One region of the Ensifer canadensis genome, then DNA from elsewhere that is predicted to be linked to it. Evidence: riboswitches for the same ligand, from Rfam matches in the RefSeq annotation. Region 1 holds a riboswitch; each other region holds the start of a gene.

Region 1 (6,608 bases):
AGCACGAGGTAGCCGAGGCAGGCTGTCAGCACCACCGCGGGATAGACAAGATGCGGCCATTGCGCGAGCCCGAGACCGCCGAGCATCCAGAAAATCACCGTATGCACCGCCCTTGGATCCCCGAGGAAAATCATCAGGTTGCCGACAGACGTCAAGGTGAAGGCAACGGCCACGCCTGATAGCACCAGCCGGTCGGCATTGGTGCCGAGCACCCTTGTCACGAGCGCAACAAGTGCGGTCGCAGCCAGCGCGCCGGCAAAGGCAAACAGCGGCACCGTGGCAAGGCCGAGAATGAGTCCGGTGTGCAGTAGCGCGATGATCGCGCCGAGCGCGCCGCCGGAGGACACACCGAGCAGATGCGGATCGGCAAGCGGATTGCGGGTAACCGCCTGCAGCACGGCGCCGGTCAAGGCCAGCCCGGCTCCAACCAGCCCGGCAAGCACGACACGCGGCAGGCGCACGTCCCAGACAATGCTTTCGCGCCCCGCCGACCAGACGACGTCGACGCTGCCGGGCGACAGCTTCGAGGCGATGATCGACCAGACGGTCGAGACCGGGATGGGCGCTGAACCCCATGAGACGGCGGCAGTGATCGTCAGGCACAGCAACAGCAGCGCCGCGAGAATGGCGGTCGTGGTTTTCACAGTCCGTCCCTGGTCAATTATTGGAATGGAAAGGCGGGAGCATGCGAAACGGCATGCTCCCGCAGGCCGCCTCGGTTACATCGCCTGCCCGTGAAAGGCCCTGGCAAGGCGCGCAATGGCATCGATGTTGCGTGGACCCGGTGTCGCCTCGACATAATCGAGCACGACGAAGCGGTCATTCCTGACGGCATCGATGTTCTTGAAGGCGGGGTTGCTCTTCATGAAGGCGATCTTCTGCTCGGCGGTGACCTCGCCATAGTTGACGATCACCACCACCTCAGGGTTCTTGTCGATCACCGGCTCCCAGGAAATCTCGGTCCAGCTCTTCTCGATGTCGTCCATGACGTTGACGCCGCCCGCCGCCTCGATCATTGCCGTCGGGATACCGAACCGGCCTGACGTGAACGGCTTCTCCTCGCCGGAATCATAGACGAAGACGCGGGTCGGGCGTTCGATGCCGCCGGTGTCTGCAGTGATCTTGTCGAGATCGCGGCGATAACCGTCGACCAGCGCCTGCGCCCGATCCTCGACGCCGAAGATGCGGCCGAGATTGAGGATATCGACGAACATGTCGTCCATGACAGGCTTGCCCTTGGCCATGACGTGAATGCAGGATTCGGTCAGCTCATAGACGTTGATCTTGAAGGGTTCGAGCGTTTCCGGCGTCACCTCGCCCCCGACCTTCATGCCGTAGTTCCAGCCGGCGAAGTAGAAGTCGGCGTCGGCATTGAGCAGCACTTCCTTGGTCGGATATTTTTCCGAAAGCTCCGGCAGCGCCTTGACGCCTTCGCGCAGCTTTTCGTCCAGCGTCTTCCAGCCGGATACGCCGGTATAGCCGACCATGCGGTCCTGCAATTTCAGAGCCAGCATCATTTCAGTGAGGTTGACGTCGTTGGAAACGGCGCGCTTCGGTGCTGAATCGAAGGTCACCTCGCGGTTGCAGCTCTTGACGGTCACGGGATAGGCGAGCGCCGGCGTTGCCGCCAGAACCAGCAGGGCAAAGGCGGAATGGGCAATGAAGGTCTTCATGAAATCAGTTCCTGTCGAGCAAGTGAAAAGGAAAAGCGTGCGCCGCTCGAAACGGCATTGTTGTGGGCAGTGGCGGTGACGCCGAAGGCGGCGGAAAGCGCTTGTGGGTTGAGCACGTCTTCGGGCGGGCCGAAGGCCGTCATGCGTCCCTCCGTCAGGATCGCCACATCGGTCGCGAACTCGGCTGCCAGGTTGATGTCGTGCAGCGTGGTGACGATCGTCAGCTGCAGCGTCTGCAACAACTCGAGAATTTCGAGCTGGTGGCGGATATCGAGATGGTTTGTCGGCTCGTCGAGAATGATGATGCGCGGCTGCTGGGCAAGCGCCCGGGCGATCAGCACCCGCTGCTTCTCGCCGCCCGAAAGCGTCGCGAATTGCCGCCCGGCAAGGTGGGTGAGATCGAGATGCTCGAGCGCGTGCGCAACCGTCTCGCGGTCCCTCGCGGTCCAGCCGCTCATGCCCTCACGCCGGGGGATGCGGCCCATCATCACCACGTCGCGCACGCTGAAGGGAAAGTCGCTCGGCATTTCCTGCAGCACGACGGCAATGATCTTTGCCGCCTCGCGCGCCGTCATCGCCCAGATGTCGACGCCATCGACCTCGATTGCGCCCGCTATCGGCTGGGCCGAGCGATAGAGGCAGCGCAGCAGCGAGGTCTTGCCGGCACCGTTCGGCCCGAGAATGGCAAGCCGGCTGCCGGGCGCAATGGCAAAGTCGATCTCGCGGACCAGCCGCAGGTCCGGGCGCGGTCCCCAATCCAGGGCGTGGACCCGAAGCCCGGCCCCTGTCGCGGTGCAGCTCATCGGCTCGTCCCTCCCCGCGCCATCATTGGAAATGCCAGCCGATGTCTTCGGAGACCAGCATCGCTGCCGGGATGCGCGCCAGCGTCTTGCCGTTGAGCCCGCGCGGCCTCTCGGCCGCCCGCGTCATGCCATCGCCCCTTCCGGCATAGGTGGTCGCGAACGAGACGAGATCATCGATATCCTCCTCGGGCGAGATATCGCCAAAGAGGTAGGTCGCCTTGCCGGTTGCCTGGAAAGCGATGGTGCAAGGCCTGGTACACGCGGCCATGCAGACCGTCCCAGTAATGGAGAAATCCCGGTCGAGCGGCTCGCCGAGCGCGGCAATACTGCGGTTCAGCCGCTGGATCAGATCCGCTCCCGGACGGCATGGGCCGCCGGTGAAACGGCAATCGGTGCAGACCGTTATCGTGTGCTGTCGGGAAACCGGATTGGCCATGTCTCTTCTCCTCCGGATTGGTCCGGAGAGAATGTGGCAACGCGGCATGATGACGGATGACCGTCGCGCAAAAACCAGTTCTTTTCCATCGGAACACCCCGTCCGTTGTGGTTGATCGGTTCGATGGCAGGTCTCCTGGCTCGCGGGTCGCGGCGCATCCACGTCTTCCCGGCTGATCGCCAGTGACATGGTGTGAATGCGCTTTCCGCTCACAGTTGCGGGGGCAGCCACGGTTTCGGCCCCATTTGGGTCGTCCGCTCCGTGTTCCCTTTTCAGCCGCTTCCGCATTGTCGCGGTTGCAGCACCATCAAAGCCTTCGTCGCACACTTCGGCGGAGGTGACAACCGCCGCGACAGCACGGCCTTGGCCTATCAACATGTCGCATTTTTTCATGCGCATTTGTTATGTGATAACATAACATTATTCAACACAAAAATATGTTGACCAACTCGCCCGCACCGACCAACGGGCGTATCCTTCGATGGCGCCTGTGTGGAAAAGGAGATCTGCCATGGCCGCCTATCTGATTGCGGATGTCGAGGTCACCGATGCCGCGGCCTTTGAAGAATACATACGGGAAGTGCCGGCAACGGAGGCGCGCTATGGTGGCCGATATTTGGGGCGCGGTGGCGCTACCCGGGTGCTCGAGGGAGACTGGGAGCCGCACCGGCTCGTCATTGTCGAGTTCCCGGACATGCACTCCTTGCTCGAGTGGTACAACTCGCCGGCGTATCAACGCCTCAAGGCGATCCGAGAGCGCTGCGCCAAGACGCGGATCATGACGCTGGAAGGCGTTGCCACCTAAGCAGTCGGGCCGTCATTGTTCCAGCAGCTTCCGACGTTTACCGCAAAGGTGCGGCATTGGCATATCAACATGCGGCATATTTTCATATTCATCTGTTATGTAATATCATAATACAACACAAGCTAACGAATGATGCCTGCGACGCACATTGGCAGAGCACTTCTCACGCCATCAGGACGATCGATCGCGACTGTCAACCGGACCTATTAATCTGGCATCAGCGTTTGCCGGCGACGGTCATAAGACATTGCTCGACCAACGGACCGGCAACTCTGTGCTGGAAGCGATTTCAAGAGGCGTTGTCAGGCGATACTTCATCTGCCTGGGGTGCCTCATTCCGGTGCGGCGATACGAATGGGACGTGTCCCGACTGGAGCGCCGGTCGCCCGGTCGATGGTGACGGGATCGATCTCCGTTCCGGTCTCGGCGTCGAAGAACCGGGTTACCTCGCCCCCGCCGCGATGCTTGCGTCCCCACGCGCCGATGGCAAACAGAACCGGCAGGAAGTCTTGGCCAGCTTCGGTCAGGACATATTCGTCTCGTGGCGGACGATCGGAATAGCGGCGTTTCTCCAGCAGCCCCTCCTCCGTCAGCGCTGAAAGCCGCCCCGTCAGCATCGTCGGCGCGATACCAAGACTTTTGCGGAAATCATCGAAGCGGGTCAGGCCCGCATGGGCATCTCGCATGATCAGCATGCTCCAGGCATCCCCCACAAGCGCAAGGCTCCTGGCGATCAGGCATGGCTGGCTCGACAGATTTTTCATGTTAGTATCTTTTTGATAGTGACTAACTACTAATTTAATAGTAACTGAATGTTCAGCGATATTCCATGATAAAATGAAAGCACAAGCCGATGAGCAAGACAGAACGCGGCATTGCCCTGGTCACGGGCGCTTCCTCAGGCATTGGGTTGGTGACAGCACGAGCGCTGCGGCACGATGGCTACCGTGTCTTCGGTACCAGCCGAAAGCCGATGCCCGATACCCCGGACGGGATCACGATGCTGATCTGCGATGTAACCGATGACGCATCGGTGCAGACAACCGTCGACGAGGTTCTAAGTCGCGCAGGACGGATTGATCTTCTTGTCAACAATGCCGGGATCGGACTGCTCGGCGGCGCTGAGGAATCCACGACGAAACAGGCGAAAGCCGTCTTCGACGTAAACGTGTTCGGCATCATACGCATGACAAATGCGGTGCTGCCCACGATGAGACGGCAGCATCGAGGACGGATCGTCAACCTCAGCTCCATACTCGGGCTGATCCCCGCCCCCTACAATGCGCTCTACGCATCGACCAAACATGCCATCGAAGGCTATTCGGAGTCTCTTGACCACGAAGTGCGAACGCAAGGCATCCGCATCGTGCTTGTCGAGCCCGGCGTAACCCGCACATCCTTCGAAGAGAACATCACGCGACCGGACCGCCCGCTTGCCGTTTACGACACGGTTCGCGCCGACGCGGAGAGGCTGATGCGCGACATCGTCGCGAAGGGCGATGCACCCGAGGTGGTCGCCGAAGCCGTCGTAAGGGCCGCCAATGCGGCATCGCCCAAACGACGCTACACCGCCGGAAAAGCTGCAGGACAAGTCCGTTTCATGCGTCGCTTCCTGCCCGAGTCCATCGTCGACAAGAACCTTCGGAAGTTCAGCAGACTTCCCGATTGAGCTGTCGCCGCCGCACTGCTGGCGCTGCCGGCTCACCATAGAAACGAAAGTTAGTCTGATGAAATCATTCCTGATCGATCGCTATCTGAAAGGCGGCGCTCTCCGGCTCGGCGAAGGCCCACAGCCGGAGTTGCGTGAGAACGATGTCATGGTTGAGATTCATGCCGCCGGCGTGAACCCCTTGGACAATAAGATCAGGGACGGAGAGTTCAAGGTCATCCTTCCCTACCGCCTTCCACTGGTGCTGGGCAACGATGTAGCGGGCGTGGTGGTCAGGGTCGGGGCCAATGTCCGGCGATTTAAGCCTGGTGACGAGGTCTATGCACGCCCGGCCCAGGATCGCATCGGGACATTTGCAGAGTACATCGCCATGGACGAGGCCGATGTAGCGATGAAGCCGAACAATCTGAGTATGAACGAGGCCGCATCCATTCCGCTTGTTGCCCTGACAGCATGGCAGGTGCTTGTCGAGCGGGCCAACTTGCAAAAGGGACAGAAGGTCCTGATCCATGCCGGCTCCGGTGGTGTGGGCGCGATCGCGATCCAGCTTGCCAAGCATCTTGGGGCATATGTGGCGACGACCACGAGCACACCAAATATCGCTCTTGTGAAAAGTCTCGGCGCAGACGTCGTCGTCGACTACAAGAAGGATGACTTCGAGAAAGTGCTGCAGGGCTATGACGTCGTGCTGAACAGCCTAGGGAGGGAAACGCTGGAGAAATCCCTTGCTGTTCTGAAGCCGGGCGGGAAGCTGATTTCGATTTCCGGTCCGCCCGATCCGGACTTCGCGCGGCAGAACGGTTCTGGCTGGCTGCTTCAACAGGTCATGCGCCTGCTGAGTTTCGGCATCAGGAGAAAATCGAAGCGCCGAAGGATCAGCTACTCCTTCCACTTCATGACGGCCAACGGTGGGCAGCTTGGTCAGATCACCTCCCTGATCGACACAGGTGCCATACGACCGGTAGTGGATCGGGTCTTCCCGTTCGAGAGGACCAACGAGGCGCTGGACTATGTCGAAACGGGGCGTGCCAAGGGGAAAGTCGTCGTCGCTGTGAAGTGACGTCTGGGGTCCGGTCCGATTGCCGTTAGAGGAAGCAACTACCTTTAGGAAGGCGATTAGCGCAGCGGCCAGACGGCGATCAGCGCCGGCACACTGACGATGACAATCACCACCGAAAGCGGCAGGCCGAGGCGCGGATAGTCGCTGAACTTGTAGCCGCCC
Region 2 (6,608 bases), 550 kb from region 1:
GCGGCAGGCCGCTGACCTCCAGGATCAGCTTCTGGCGGATGGCGATGGCGAAATCTTCCGGCTCATGCACCGGCAGCACGAAGGAGCCCGGGCCGCCGACGACGCACTCGGCATAATACTGGTCGAGCGGCCCGGTCGAGACGGACGGTCTAATCAGGATCGCCAGGCCATTGATGATGATGCCGCGGGCAATGGCGATGTCGCGGGCGGGAATGACCGGTGGGCCGATATTGTTGGGTCCGTCGCCAGACACGTCGATGATGCGGCGCATGCCGGCAAAGGCGTTGGAGTCGATCAGCGCTGTGCCGTAAGTGAGCGCGTTGGAGATCGAGGTGCCGCGGCGGGTGCCGACGGGGCGGGCCTCGATCAGCGCGGCAAAGGCGTCCGCTTCGGCGGCGTTGGAGATCACCTGCCAGGCAACGACGGAGGATTCGTTGACGGTGCCGGCCCATTCGAAATAGCCAAGGGCGATCCGGCCATAGCGACCGCTCGTTACCGCATTGAGGAAGTCGGAATGGCGCAGCGCCTGCACGTAGCCGGCGCGCTGGACGCGGGCTTCGTCCAGATCCATCGAGCCGGACATGTCGACGGCCAGCACCAGTTCGACATCGACGTCGGTGTGCGCGGCGGTCGATTGGGTCGGGCCACCAGTCAGGGAAAGGATCAACGCCAGCATGGTTAACATCGCTTCAACCCGTCATTGCGAGCCGCGTCATCTCAGGAAATGTAGCACAGGATTGGCTTATCGCGACTGTTTGGGGTTGGCTGACCTTCAATAAAAGGTGATATCGACAGGGTTTACTGCCGATCGATACCGTGCCGACGGGCCTGCATGAGCTGAGGATATGCTTCAACAGACACGGAATACGGAGCGTTTTCAGGTCGATAGGCTGCAGTCCGCCGCTTTCGACTATTTCCTGCGCTATAGCGATGCCGGCACCGGGCTTGTCGCCGATACGTCGCTTCCCGACGCGCCCTCAAGCATCGCTGCCACCGGTTTCGGGCTTTCCTGCTACCCTGTTGGCGTCGAGCGCGGCTGGATCGGGCGCGGCGAAGCGGCCGGCCGGGTGCTGATGACCCTGCGGTTTCTGGCGCAAAGCCGGCAGGGGAGCGATGCGCTCGCCACCGGTTATCGCGGCTTCTACTATCACTTTCTCCACATGAAGACCGGCGAGCGGGTGTGGCAGTGCGAGCTTTCCACCATCGATACCGCGCTGCTGATTGCCGGCGTTTTGACCGCAGGCGCCTATTTCTCCGGCGACAGTGCGGGGGAGCGGGAAATCCGCGCGCTTGCGGATAAGCTCTATGCCCGGGTGGATTGGCGCTGGGCGCTCGGCCGTGGCGAGATACTGACGATGGGCTGGCGACCGCCCGGGCGGTTTCTTAAGTATCGATGGCAGGGCTACAGCGAGGCACTGCTGCTCTACGTGCTCGCGCTCGGCGCGCCGCACCATGCAATCGGCCCGGAGCACTACCGCGAATTCACGGCCGCCTATGCGTGGACCACGGTCGACGGTGCGCCGCATCTGCAGGCCGCGCCTTTGTTCGTCCATCTCTTTCCGCAAGCCTGGTTGGACCTTCGCGGCATTGGCGATGCGCCGATGCGTGACGAGGCGACTGATTATTTCGACAATACCTGCCGGGCGATCGCGCTGCAGCGAGCCCATGCCGAGCGCAATCCCGGCGATTTCGCCGGTTACGGCGGGGATATGTGGGGCCTCAGCGCCTGCGGTGGACCGGCGGGGCGGCAGCGGCTTGTCGATGGGCGTTGGCAGCGGATGCTCGGCTATGCGGCGCGCGGCGCGCCCGGTGGTCCTGACGATGGCACGCTGGCACCTTGGGCACCGGTTGCCTGTCTGCCTTTCGCTGCCGATGCGTCGCAGTCGGCACTCGCCGAGCTCGAGAACTGTTACCCGGACATTCTGTGCGAGAGCCGGTTTCCCGGCGGGTTCAATCCGAGCCTGCCCGGTGTGGGCCCGGAGGGTTGGGTCGACGACCGCGTGGTCGGGCTTGACCAGGGGCTTGTCGTGATGATGATCGAGAATGCCAGAAACGGTTTCGTCTGGGAGCTGACGCGCAGCATTCCGGCCATACGGCGCGGATTGCAGCGGGCGGATTTTCGCGGCGGCTGGCTTGAGACCAGGGAGACGGCATGAGCTTGGGCCACGAGCGGCAGGACGAGCGCCCGGCGGAGGACGAGGCGGACGCGGCGTTGCGCCAGAGCGCCCTTGGCGTTCTCGCGCACCTGCAGTCGTCTTTCCCCGAAGTGGGCTTTTCGCTCGGGGCCGCCGGCGACGTATTTCTTCCCGAGGCGCGGTTCTGGGTGGAGGAGGGCGTCGGGCTTGAAGACAGCCTTGCCTATCAGGATCGCTTTGCCGAGGGCATGGACGACAAGATCCGCGCCGCCCATCTGATTGCCTTTTACAGCAACCAGCTCACGCTCGCGCTTGGCGGCCTCTATCTCGGTGGGGGCATCGTGGCAGCCGTTCGCGGCCTTCGCTTCGAAGAATTTTCGCGGGCCTATGGCGAACGGCTTGTCGCGGCCAAGCGGTTTCATTTCAGCCTTGCCTTGCCCGCAGCCGGGGATCATGCCCCGGCGACTGCGGACGTCTTCGGCGAAACCTTCGCTGCGCATCTGGCGCCGATCGTCGTCATGTTGAAGCGTCGCACCGGCCTGTCCTCGGGCGCGCAATGGCGGCTTGCGGCGGATTCGCTTGCCGGTGGGTTCCTGGAGATCGGCCGCGTCCTCGGCGACGAGGAGACCGCGATGGCGAGGGCGCTGGCGATCGTCAAGCGCGCGGGTACGTCGCTATTTTCCGACAAGCTCCGTTACGAGGACATCGTGATCGAGATCGGCGGCAATCATGCGCTGTCGCGCACCTATCGCCTGCGCGGCGGCTGCTGTCTCTATTATCGAACGGAAGGTGGCAGCTTCTGCGACAGTTGCGTGATGCTGGCGCCGGACGACCGCCGCGCGCGGTTGCAGGCGCATCTGCTGGCATTGCAGGCGCGCTGAGACATCTCGACGACAAAGCCCCTGATATCGGCGATATCAGGGGCTCCGGGTTGATGGCGAAATCTGGCCGGTCTGTTACGCCTTGGCGAAACGATCGTTGATGAAGCCCGACACGACGCCGAGAACAATCCAGAACGCGAGCGTGGTGGCAAGGGCTGCCACGGCGAATTCAGCGCCGAGCACGGCCGGCACATTGCTGGAGATGTCCGACGGTTGCGGCGCGCCATAGACATGCGGTGCCGCGATCAGCACGAGGCCGATGATCTTGGCGGCGATCTCTTGCCGCAAGACCAGCAGATAGAGACCGGCGGCAGACAACAGCACGGTTGCACCCCACCAGACCTGGCGGTCGCCGAGTTCCGCGGCCGGGAAGCCCGGCAGTTCCGGCGGCAGACCGATTGCCGGCAGCATGTGCACGGCAAGCCAGCCGCAGGCGCCCCAGAGCGCGCCGTTCCTGAGCGTGATCGGGTAGCCGATGACGAGGCTGACGCCGGCGAGCAGCAGCGCGAAGCCGGAGCCGGTCACCAGATTGGCGATCAGCGTGCCGGAAAAGCGGCTCATGCCGAACATGATGCCGCCTTCCTCGTGTTCGCCCTCATGGGCGTAGGCAGGCGTGATCGGCGACAGGGCGTCAAGCAAAGCGCCAATCGGCGAAACCGCCTTCAGCGACGAATGCTGGTCGTGGTTTGCTGCGGCCGGATCGGCCGTTCCCGGCTGAACGGCTGGTTGTTCGCCGGCGGCCGGTGCCTCGCCTTCGAATTCTTCCGCGTGCAGGATCAGCGGTACGACGCGCAGTTCCTGGGCGCCGGTCATGAAGACACCGGCAATCAATCCAGCCACGATCGCGGCCAGAAGCGTTCTGACAATCATTTTCGATATCCCTCGATATCGGCGCGCCATGCATCTGGCAGGCAGCGCCGTGTCCCACTGGCAAATATGCGAACGGCTCCGTCCGGCAGATCTTCAATCTGCATCAGACGCGAGCAAACGCGTCCGGCTGTCTGCCGGAAGCGTTTTTGTCCGCAGCTATGTCGATGCGGAACGCAAGTCGCGTCCCGGAACATCGCTTAGTGGCAGGGGAAGCCATAGGAGTGGCGGGTGTCGTGCGCGGTATCGTGCAGCACGGCCGAGTTCGCCAGGCCTGCGCCGAAGACGAGGAAGCCGCCGATGAGGAGCGCGATGATACCTGCGGTCAGACGATCGCTGAGGGAGAGCGGAATGCTCGAAACTGTAGATGTAGCCATGACAACCTCCGTGATGGCGTCGGGATCTTTCCCGGTTTGGGCCCTATGCCCGCATCGACTGGCAGGTTTCCTGGCTCAGGACGTCGGGTGAGATCACCCTGGATTTGCCTCGCCTTCCCAGAGCAAGGGCCGCCCTCTCGCGGTCTTGTCTCCAGTGGCTTCTTCCGGATCGCTCCGGAACGGCGCATTCACGTCGCTCTACAGTCGCGGGGTCGGCCGTGATTTGAATGCCCAGCATGGGTCCATCCGTCACGTTCCCGTTTACTCCCGAAACGCGTTCGCGTTGCGGGAACCAATCGATCCACGATGATTAGGATCGCACCCCGGAGATGTCAATTAGACTTGCGCCGCCGCCCGGTCCATCCGCGACAAAATCACGAAGGATCATGCGTTTATAGGCTTCGACGATCTGGTCGCCCTCTGCTCTGGTGACGGAGACCGCAAGCCGCATCGTGCAATCGCCGAGATGCATGATCAAAAAGGCGGCGCTGTCGATCGTTTCGCGCGGCGTGTCGGGCGCAAACCGAGCCCAGACGTCGGCCAGAAGCTGGCCGCCGGCACGGCTTTGCAAAAGGTCGATCTCGCGCAGCGCCTTGTCGGCCTGCATCGCTGACCAGATGTCGCGCATCACAGGCTCGGCCAGGAACATATCGTAATAGATGTCGAACAGCATGGAGAAGGCGTCACGCAGTTCCGAGATCGACGTCACCTTGGCAAGCTCGGCCCCGATGCATTCATTGCAGACCGCATTGTAGCGCTCGGCCAGCGTGCGCACGATCGCCGCCTTGTCGGGGAAGTACTGGTAGAGGGAGCCGATCGAGATTCCAGCCTTTTCAGCGACTTCGCTCATGCGCATGGCGTCGCTGCCCTTCTCCTGGATGATCGCCGTGGCGCAGGAAAGGATGTGCTCGACGCGCTCGCGGCTGCGCTTCTGGCTGGGCGTGCGGCGCAGCGCCGGCTCGTCGTCAGCGGGGATTGTGGAAGGGCTTGCATCGGGAATCATGAGTAATGCTCACATTTTGACTTGACTCCTAAAATACGAGGATTTATCACATTTGCAAATGTGAGAGATGCTCATGTTTTGCAATCAACCTCAGGAGGAAGCGATGACTGACAAACTCACACTGGTTCTGGGCGGTACGGGCAAGACGGGGCGGCGGGTGGCGGCCCGCCTTGAGGAGCGGGGTATCGCGGTGCGCATCGGCGCCCGTTCGGCATCGCCTTCCTTCGACTGGACGGATGAGGCGACCTGGGCGCCCGTGCTTGAAAATGTCGAGCGCATCTATATCAGCTACCAGCCGGATCTGGCGGTGCCGGGCGCCGTCGAAACCATCCGCAAATTCTCGAGGCTTGCCGTTCGCTCGGGCATCAAGCGGCTGGTGCTTCTGTCGGGGCGCGGCGAGGACGAGGCGGAAGCGGCCGAGCGCGAACTGCAGGCCTCCGGCGCCGACTGGACGATCATCCGGGCAAGCTGGTTCTTCGAGAATTTCAGCGAGGATTTTTTGACCGATTCCGTTCGCAGCGGATCGGTGTTCCTGCCGCCGGATGAGATCACCGAACCCTTCATCAGCACCGACGACATCGCCGACGTGGCAGTTGCAGCCCTTCTGGACGAGGGGCATGTCGGCAAGGTCTATGAGCTGACAGGCCCGCGGCTGATGACCTTTGCCCAGGCCGTGGCCGAGATCGCGACGGCTGCCAACCGCCGGATCGGCTATCAGTCCGTGCCGGTTGCCGACTTCACGGTGCAGTTGCGGGCCGACGGATTGCCTGATGACTATGTCGAACTCATCCGCTATCTCTTCACGTCGGTGCTCGACGGGCGCAATTCGCAAGTGACGTCCGATGTCGAGCGCGTGCTTGGGCGCAAACCGCGCGACTTCGCCGACTATGCCCGGGAGACCGCTGCAACTGGTGTCTGGAGTATCGCCGCATGATCCCGCTGATCCCCGCTCTGGCGTTTGCCGCCGCAATCGGCTCCGGCCTGATGGCCGGGCTGTTCTTCATCTTCTCGGTCTGCATCATGCAGGCTTTGTCGCGGCTGCCGGCGGAGCAGGGGATCGCGGCGATGAACGCCATCAACGTGGTGATCCAGAATCCGCTGTTCCTCAGTACCTTCATGGGCACGGCGCTTCTGGGGCTCGCGCTGGTCGTCGCGGCCTTCATCTGGGGCGGTAACGGCAGCCTGCTGCTGGCGGCCGGCGGCATCGCCTACGTCGCCGGCGTGCTGATCGTCACCATTATCTTCAACGTGCCGATGAACGATGCGCTGGCGGCTGCCACGTCTGGGCAGGCTGCCACCGAAATCTGGCAGCAGCACTACCTGACCGACTGGGTCTGGTGGAACC
Region 3 (6,608 bases), 230 kb from region 1:
GTGATGCTGCCGCGACCCTGGGCAACAACCATTGTTTGCAAGGGTCGACAATCCACAGCAAATCGGCTGTCGGTTCTGGACAAAAGGTGAACCCCCAACCATTGTGGGGTTTAGCGCAAAAATCGGTGTTGTGGCATGACTGAACAACAGGCTGTCCTCGACATGCTGGAAATTCTGGAATGCGGAGGCTGTGTCGAGCCGGCCCATTTCTTTACGTTGATGCGCCGTACCTTTCGCATCGCTCATCTCCTATATCTTGAAGCTGAGCCCTATGCCGACGAGCTCAAGATCTGCCGGTTGCACCACACGTTCGGTGCCTACGCGGCCGAGCTTTATCTGACGCGGGAGCTCTACCGTATCGACCCGATCCTCAAGCTGGCGCTCGGTGGCGTCAGGCCTGTCGAATGGACGACGGCGCGCCACCGCTTTCCCGAATGCGAGCCATTGTTCAAGACGGCCGAAGAGATCGGCCTTTCCAGTGAAGGCGTCGCCCTGCCGCTGCCCTCGCCGGCCGGCCGCACCGCCTTGCTGGCCATCAACGTCAATATGTCGGCCGCGGAGTGGTCGATCTATCGGCGCAACCACTTGCGCGACTTCCAGCTCGCCGCCAACCTGTTTCATGCCGGCATGCTTGAAAACGCCGCCATGACAGGGGGGCTGAACACGCGCGATACGCGCCTCACAGGTCGCGAAACCGAGGTTCTCACCTGGTCGGCGGCCGGCAAGAGCTATTGGGAAATTGCCACCATTCTCGGCATTTCCGAACGCACCGTGCGTTTCTTCATGACCAATGCCCGCCGAAAGCTCAATGTTGTCTCCAACACGCAGGCCGTGGCCCAGGCCGTTCGCCATGCACTGATCCCGACGGTTTGACCCACCCTCAAGACGCTCCTCCTTCGCTCATCTGAAAACCCGTCTATATTTAGTGGGAAAAAACGGTTTCCGGAACTGTCGGTAGTGACAGTTTCGCCCCTGCCTGAGGACTGACAGCATCACGCCATCCCCCAAAACAAGGATGGAGAAGAAGATGATCAGGATCCTCAACGGCAGGACACGCGGACAGCACCCACAGTCCATCGACGAGATGTTCAAGCTGCGCAAGCGCGTCTTCCACGATTTCCTGAAATGGGACGTGCAGACCGATGGGGAATGGGAGATCGACAATTACGACAAGTCGAATCCGCTCTATATTCTGTCCTATTCGCCGGAGACGGGAAAACTGCGCGGATCGCTGAGATTGCTGCCGACGCTCGGCCCCAACATGCTGGACGATACGTTCCCGATCCTGCTTGGCGACAACCCTGAGATCCGCAGCGCCTCGATCTGGGAATCGAGCCGCTTCTGCATCGACCCGGAGATTTCTCAGGACCGCGCCTCCAACCAGGTGACCGTCGCCGCCGCAGAACTGATGTGCGGTGTCGGCGAACTCGGGCTGGCCTCCGGCATCAGCCATATCGTCACGGTGACCGATGTCTTCCTCGAGCGGATGTTCCGCCGCATGGGTTGCCCCGGCGAGCGCATCGCTGACCCGCACCGGATCGGCTCGGTCTATGCCGTAGCGGTCGCCTGGGAAGTGACGCCGTCGCTGCTCAGCGCCATGAAGGCCGTAGCGGCGATCGAAGGCACGGTTCTTGAACGGCCGATGTCGCTGGAGACGGCACGCGCCGCCTGATCTCTAACGCTCCTTCCGTTCCTCCCACCGGACGGAGCTGTTAACGCAATGCGAGGCTTGTCGTTGCACCGGCGGCGACAAGCCTTATGATAGGGCTGAAACAGGAAGTGCCGACAGCGACCGAACCCGGACAACAAGGGTGGCGCCGTGCGGTTGCAGGAATGGACGTTCGCCCGTGTTCCGGAACATGAAAACCCTAGCCGCGGCGACCTTGCCGCTGCTTCTGGTTCTTGCCGATCAGGCGCTGGCCTCCAGCGTGTGCGACCGCCTGAACACTCGGCTCGCCGAACTGCCCGCCGCCATCGAAACTACGGCCGATACCCGCGATTATGCGAGCGCGATTTCCCGACAGAACATCGAATTGCGCCGGGCGCGCAACGATCGCCGACGCGCCGGCTGCGGCACAGGCAGCGTCGTCGTCTTCAACGGCGGCGACCCGGATATCTGCACAGACATCAACAGTCTGATCGCCGAGATGGAAGACAATCTGCGCATCCTCAAATCGGAGCGCCAGCAGCTGATGTCAGGCGATGGAGACGATACGCGCCGGCGCATCCTCGCCGCCCTCGAGATCAACGGTTGCTATGGTGGCAGCGAGGAATTTGCGACCGCCGACCCGGACGAGCCGGAAACGTACCGCAACATCCTGCGCGATCTGCCGCCGGACGAAAGCTACGGACCAATGCTGCGGGACGGCGAAATGGGCACCTACCCGCCGGAAAGCGGCGTCTATTCCGGCACGCTTCGCACCATGTGCGTGCGCACTTGCGATGGCGCCTTCTTCCCGATCTCGTCCGAGGCAAGCCCTGTGGACTTCGCCCGCGACGAGCAGGCCTGCCGCGCCCGCTGCCCGGGTGCCGAAACAGAACTATTTTTCCACGACCTGGCGACCGAGGAGAGCGACCAGATGGTCTCCGCCTCGACGGGACGCCCCTATAAAGAACTGCCAAACGCCTTTGCCTATCGGACGCGCGGCGTCGGCAAGCCGGGCATTTGCGGTTGCCAGATTCCAAAGATCGCGACGACGCCCAAGGCTTCCAGTGGCAACACTGGCAACAGCGAATCGTCGATCATCGTCATCGAGGGCAAGAAGGAAGCGGCCGCCCCTACCGCCAAGGCGGCTGCGGAGGAGCGCCCCTACGATCCCGCCAAGAGCAAGGTGCGGGTCATCGGGCCGACGTTCCTTCCCCAGGAGGAAACGTCGATCGACCTTCGCCATCCGAAGGGTCCGGGCTACCAGCCGGTTCAGAGCAACTGATCGCAGCGTCTGCCTTTCGGCAGGTTCCCCAGCCTTCCTCGAACACCAGCTCCTCCAGCGGCAGCCGCTGGCGCCAGCCCTTAACCGCAAGTTCCGGCTCCTGGTAAAGGCGATCGACATATCCGAGGCAAAGCCAGGCGACGATCACGACATGATCGGGAATGCCGAGGATCGCCTTGATCTCATTTTCATGAAAGATACTGACCCAGCCGACACCAACGCCTTCGGCGCGCGCCGCAAGCCAGAGGTTCTGCACGGCACAGACGGTGGAATAGAGATCCATCTGCGGGTTATGGGTGCGCCCGAGAACGACCGCTCCACCGCGCGTGCGGTCGCAGGTGACGCAGATGCTCAAGGGTGCCTTGCGGATCCCCTCCAGCTTCAGGGAGCGGTATTTCGCTTGGCGGTCGCCATCGAACATCAATGCCGCTTCGTCGTTGGCGCGGGAAAAGGCCTGCCATACCCGCTCGCGGGTTTCGGCCTGCCGGACCACGACGAAATTCCACGGTTGCATGAAACCCACCGATGGCGCCCGGTGCGCAGCATTGAGCAGGCGCATCACCACATCGTCAGGCAAGGGTTCGGCCAGGAACTGATCCCGCACGTCCCGGCGCGTTTCGATGGCTCGATAGACGGCTTCGCGCTCGTCGGATGAAAAGGCTTCTGCAGCCGCAAGGCCGCCATTAGCGTCAGTCAGCATCGTTCGATCCCCAACAATGCACAACCTTCCGCCGTCCGCGCGGATATCGGTCTATCTTGCCAGGCCGGTCTTCTGACTTCGGATCAACCGGCCGCCTCACCTTCCCAGATCACATGAAGATCCAGTGGCAAGATCTTGAGCAAGCTCAAAATCCCTAGAGGCAGTCGTCCCCGTCACAGCGTTGGGCACGTTCCGGAATAACACCGGATTCCCGATTCTCCCGCGTTGCGGGCACCTGACGGCGTCATAAGGGCACAGCCCACAGGGAATGACAAGCAAGTCCGGCGTCGCTTGCCGGTCACTCCACAGGGCCTCGCGACAGCGTCAGATGTCAGAGCGGCGCGACCGGATGCGGCGAGCCGTCATAGCCGCCCCACACCGACTGGTCGAAGCAGATGACCGACCCCGTCATCAGGCCGGACTCATCCGACGAGAGATAGGCGCAGGCACGCGCGACTTCCTTGGGGTCGACAAGCCGACCGAAGGGTTGGCTGGCGGCCGCCTTTTCGAGCCAGTCGTCTGCCGCCCCATGAAATTCGCGCTGGATGCGGTCTTCCCCTTCGGACGCCATCCAGCCGATATTGAGGCCATTGACGCGAATGCGGTTGCGCAGCAGCGCATAGGAGGTGTTCTTGGTCAGCGTCTCCAGCGCCCCCTTCGACGAGCAATAGGCGGCGATAAACGGCTGACCGGCCATCGCCGACATCGAGCCAATATTGACGATGGTGCCCTGCGTGCCCTCCCGCCGCATCAGCTTTACCGCTTCCTGCATCAGGAAGAACGGTGCGCGCACATTGACAGCGAACATCCGGTCGAACAGTTCGGGGCTGGTGTCCAGGATGGTGCCGCGATCGGTGATCGCCGCCGCATTGACCAGCGCATCGACGCGCCCGAATGTGGCGTCGCAGGCGCTGACGACCTTGCGCGCGTCCTCGACCTTTTCGAGGTCTGCCTCGACATAAAGTACCTGCGCGCCGGTTGCCTTGCGGATCTGCTCGGCCTTCGCTTCGCCCTTGGCAACGTTGCGTCCACAGATGACGACACCTTTAGCCCCACGTTCCGCAAACAGGTTGGCGATCGTTGCGCCCAGCCCCTGCGTCCCGCCGGTGACGATGGCGATCTTGCCGTCGAGACGGCCATATTGCTCGGTCATGAAAGTCCTCCCAGAATTGAAAGTGAGATGAAAACAGGGCGACCGGCCCCCGCCGCAGAACGCCGGGGACCGGAAAGATCGATTCTGCCGTTCAGCTCAGCTTGCGCTGTGCCTGCTCGCCAAGCGCGCTTCTGAAATCCGCATCGCTCCACCTGCCTGCCAGCGCCTCATGCATCAGTTGCGCCTGGGTCTTCGGCGCGAGACCGCCCAGCGGCGGATCGCGATCGAGATTGGTCGGGAAGGAATAGCCCTCGGCACAGGACGCAATCGCATTGGCCGCCTCATCGGCCGAAAGCGTGCCGGATGCCACGAGTGCGGTCAGCGCCGGGTAGAGGGCTGCACTCATCCTGGCGCGATCGACGGTCTCCATCGCCCTCCCGAAGGCCGAGGAGACCTGGAGCAGGTTGGCGACGCGCTTGATATCAGTCGAATGATTGCTGCCGGCCGCATGGAAGAGAGCCGGGTTGAAGAAGACGACATCGCCCTTTTCCAACGGCAGCTGCACGTGATGCTGGTCGAAATAGGCCCGGAACTCCGGACGTTTCAACGCGAGATAGCCGGGCACGTAGGTCTGGCTATAGGGAAGGAAAAGCGTTGGACCGCTCTCGATCGGCATGTCGCAATGGGCAACGGCACCTTGCAACGTCAGCACCGGCGACAGCCTGTGCACATGAACAGGATACTGCTCGATGACATCAGAGGTCTGGAATCCCAGATGATAGTCGCGATGGGCCGCCTGCGACGCGCCGCCGGGATTGACGCGATTGACCTGCGCCGTCAGCTGGTAGTTCGGACCAAGCCAGGCTTCGCTGACGAGCGCGATGATGGCGTTGGCGTAATAGGCGGCAAAGTTCTCAGGGCTTTTCAGGCAGTGTTTTTCGAGCGAATTCCAGATCCTGTCGTTAGCGCCGGGCTTGGCAAAGTGGTCGCCGCCGCCACTGTTGGTGCGGTGTTGCTCGTCGATGATGGCGTCAAAGATGCCGCTGGCCGCATCGATGACTGATGTGTCGGCATAGGCGTGCTTGAACACCGCCACCCCGGGCCCGGTTGCCAGCACCTCGCAGATTTCGGCCAGGGCAGCGCGGCGCCCCTCGGTCGTGGCGCAGGCGGCAACCAGGCTGGCGCTGTCATAGATCAGCACATTTTTCTCGCAGGCGAGCGCGTGTGGATAATCAGCAAGGTTCGTCTGCCGCTCCACCTCCGCACGGAACGCCTCGATGTCGCAGGCATCCTCGCTCAGCCACACACGGTCGAGGCGCTGGCGCGCCCTGTTGTCGGTCTTCATCTCGTTCCTCCTCAGAAACTTTCGATGTCCCGACTATAGGCGGCGTGAGATCGTGATATAGAGCAGGAATCCATCAAAAAACCATCAGGAGAGTTCGTCGTTGGCACATCCGTTTCTGGTCAAGGATATCGCCTTTCAGGCGGGACTCAGCACCGCGACCGTCGACCGCGTCCTGAATGAACGTCCCGGCGTGCGCCGGCAGACGGCAGCCCGCGTGCGAGCCGCCATCCGCGAGCTGGAGAAGCAGCAATCGGGATCGGAGATGCAAGGCCAGAAGCGCGCGATCGATATCGTGATGGAGGCGCCGGAGCGCTTCACCGAGGCGGTCAGGCAGGCGTTCGAAACCGAGGCGCCGACCTTCATGCCGACCACGTTTCGCTGCCGGTTCCATTTTGCCGAGATCATGCGGCCGCACGACATCGCGCAGCTGCTCGACCGCGTCCGCCTGCGTGGGACCGACGGCGTCGTGTTGAAGGCACCTGATGTGCCCGAAATCGTTGGCGCCGTCGCCCGCCTCGAACAGGCGGGAATTGCGGTCGT

What was found. Region 1 has a riboswitch for cobalamin ahead of J3R84_RS09220 (DUF1636 family protein). Riboswitches for the same ligand answer to the same signal wherever they lie in the genome.
Region 2: it holds a riboswitch for cobalamin, as region 1 does, so the genes downstream of both, J3R84_RS11855 (CbtB domain-containing protein) here and J3R84_RS09220 (DUF1636 family protein) in region 1, are expected to answer to the same signal.
Region 3: it holds a riboswitch for cobalamin, as region 1 does, so the genes downstream of both, bluB (5,6-dimethylbenzimidazole synthase) here and J3R84_RS09220 (DUF1636 family protein) in region 1, are expected to answer to the same signal.

What each region holds. Positions count from the first base shown of each region.
Region 1 covers NZ_CP083370.1:1,888,004-1,894,611, forward strand. The annotation lists gene J3R84_RS09205 (FecCD family ABC transporter permease) at 1-644, opposite strand, end outside; gene J3R84_RS09210 (ABC transporter substrate-binding protein) at 720-1,673, opposite strand; gene J3R84_RS09215 (ABC transporter ATP-binding protein) at 1,670-2,476, opposite strand; gene J3R84_RS09220 (DUF1636 family protein) at 2,499-2,912, opposite strand; cobalamin riboswitch at 3,021-3,236, opposite strand; gene J3R84_RS09225 (DUF1330 domain-containing protein) at 3,424-3,717, shown strand; partial or broken gene J3R84_RS09230 (winged helix-turn-helix transcriptional regulator) at 4,007-4,481, opposite strand; gene J3R84_RS09235 (oxidoreductase) at 4,571-5,386, shown strand; gene J3R84_RS09240 (NADP-dependent oxidoreductase) at 5,445-6,446, shown strand; gene J3R84_RS09245 (SLC13 family permease) at 6,503-6,608, opposite strand, start outside.
Region 2 covers NZ_CP083370.1:2,435,486-2,442,093, reverse strand. The annotation lists gene J3R84_RS11875 (DUF1194 domain-containing protein) at 1-685, opposite strand, end outside; gene J3R84_RS11870 (glucoamylase family protein) at 846-2,156, shown strand; gene J3R84_RS11865 ((2Fe-2S)-binding protein) at 2,153-3,016, shown strand; gene J3R84_RS11860 (CbtA family protein) at 3,092-3,886, opposite strand; gene J3R84_RS11855 (CbtB domain-containing protein) at 4,084-4,260, opposite strand; cobalamin riboswitch at 4,304-4,572, opposite strand; gene J3R84_RS11850 (TetR/AcrR family transcriptional regulator) at 4,571-5,263, opposite strand; gene J3R84_RS11845 (NAD(P)H-binding protein) at 5,367-6,197, shown strand; gene J3R84_RS11840 (anthrone oxygenase family protein) at 6,194-6,608, shown strand, end outside.
Region 3 covers NZ_CP083370.1:1,653,055-1,659,662, forward strand. The annotation lists gene J3R84_RS08090 (helix-turn-helix transcriptional regulator) at 136-873, shown strand; gene J3R84_RS08095 (acyl-homoserine-lactone synthase) at 1,028-1,672, shown strand; gene J3R84_RS08100 (DUF2865 domain-containing protein) at 1,860-2,930, shown strand; gene bluB (5,6-dimethylbenzimidazole synthase) at 2,839-3,630, opposite strand; cobalamin riboswitch at 3,676-3,884, opposite strand; gene J3R84_RS08110 (SDR family oxidoreductase) at 3,962-4,783, opposite strand; gene J3R84_RS08115 (phytanoyl-CoA dioxygenase family protein) at 4,875-6,068, opposite strand; gene J3R84_RS08120 (LacI family DNA-binding transcriptional regulator) at 6,169-6,608, shown strand, end outside.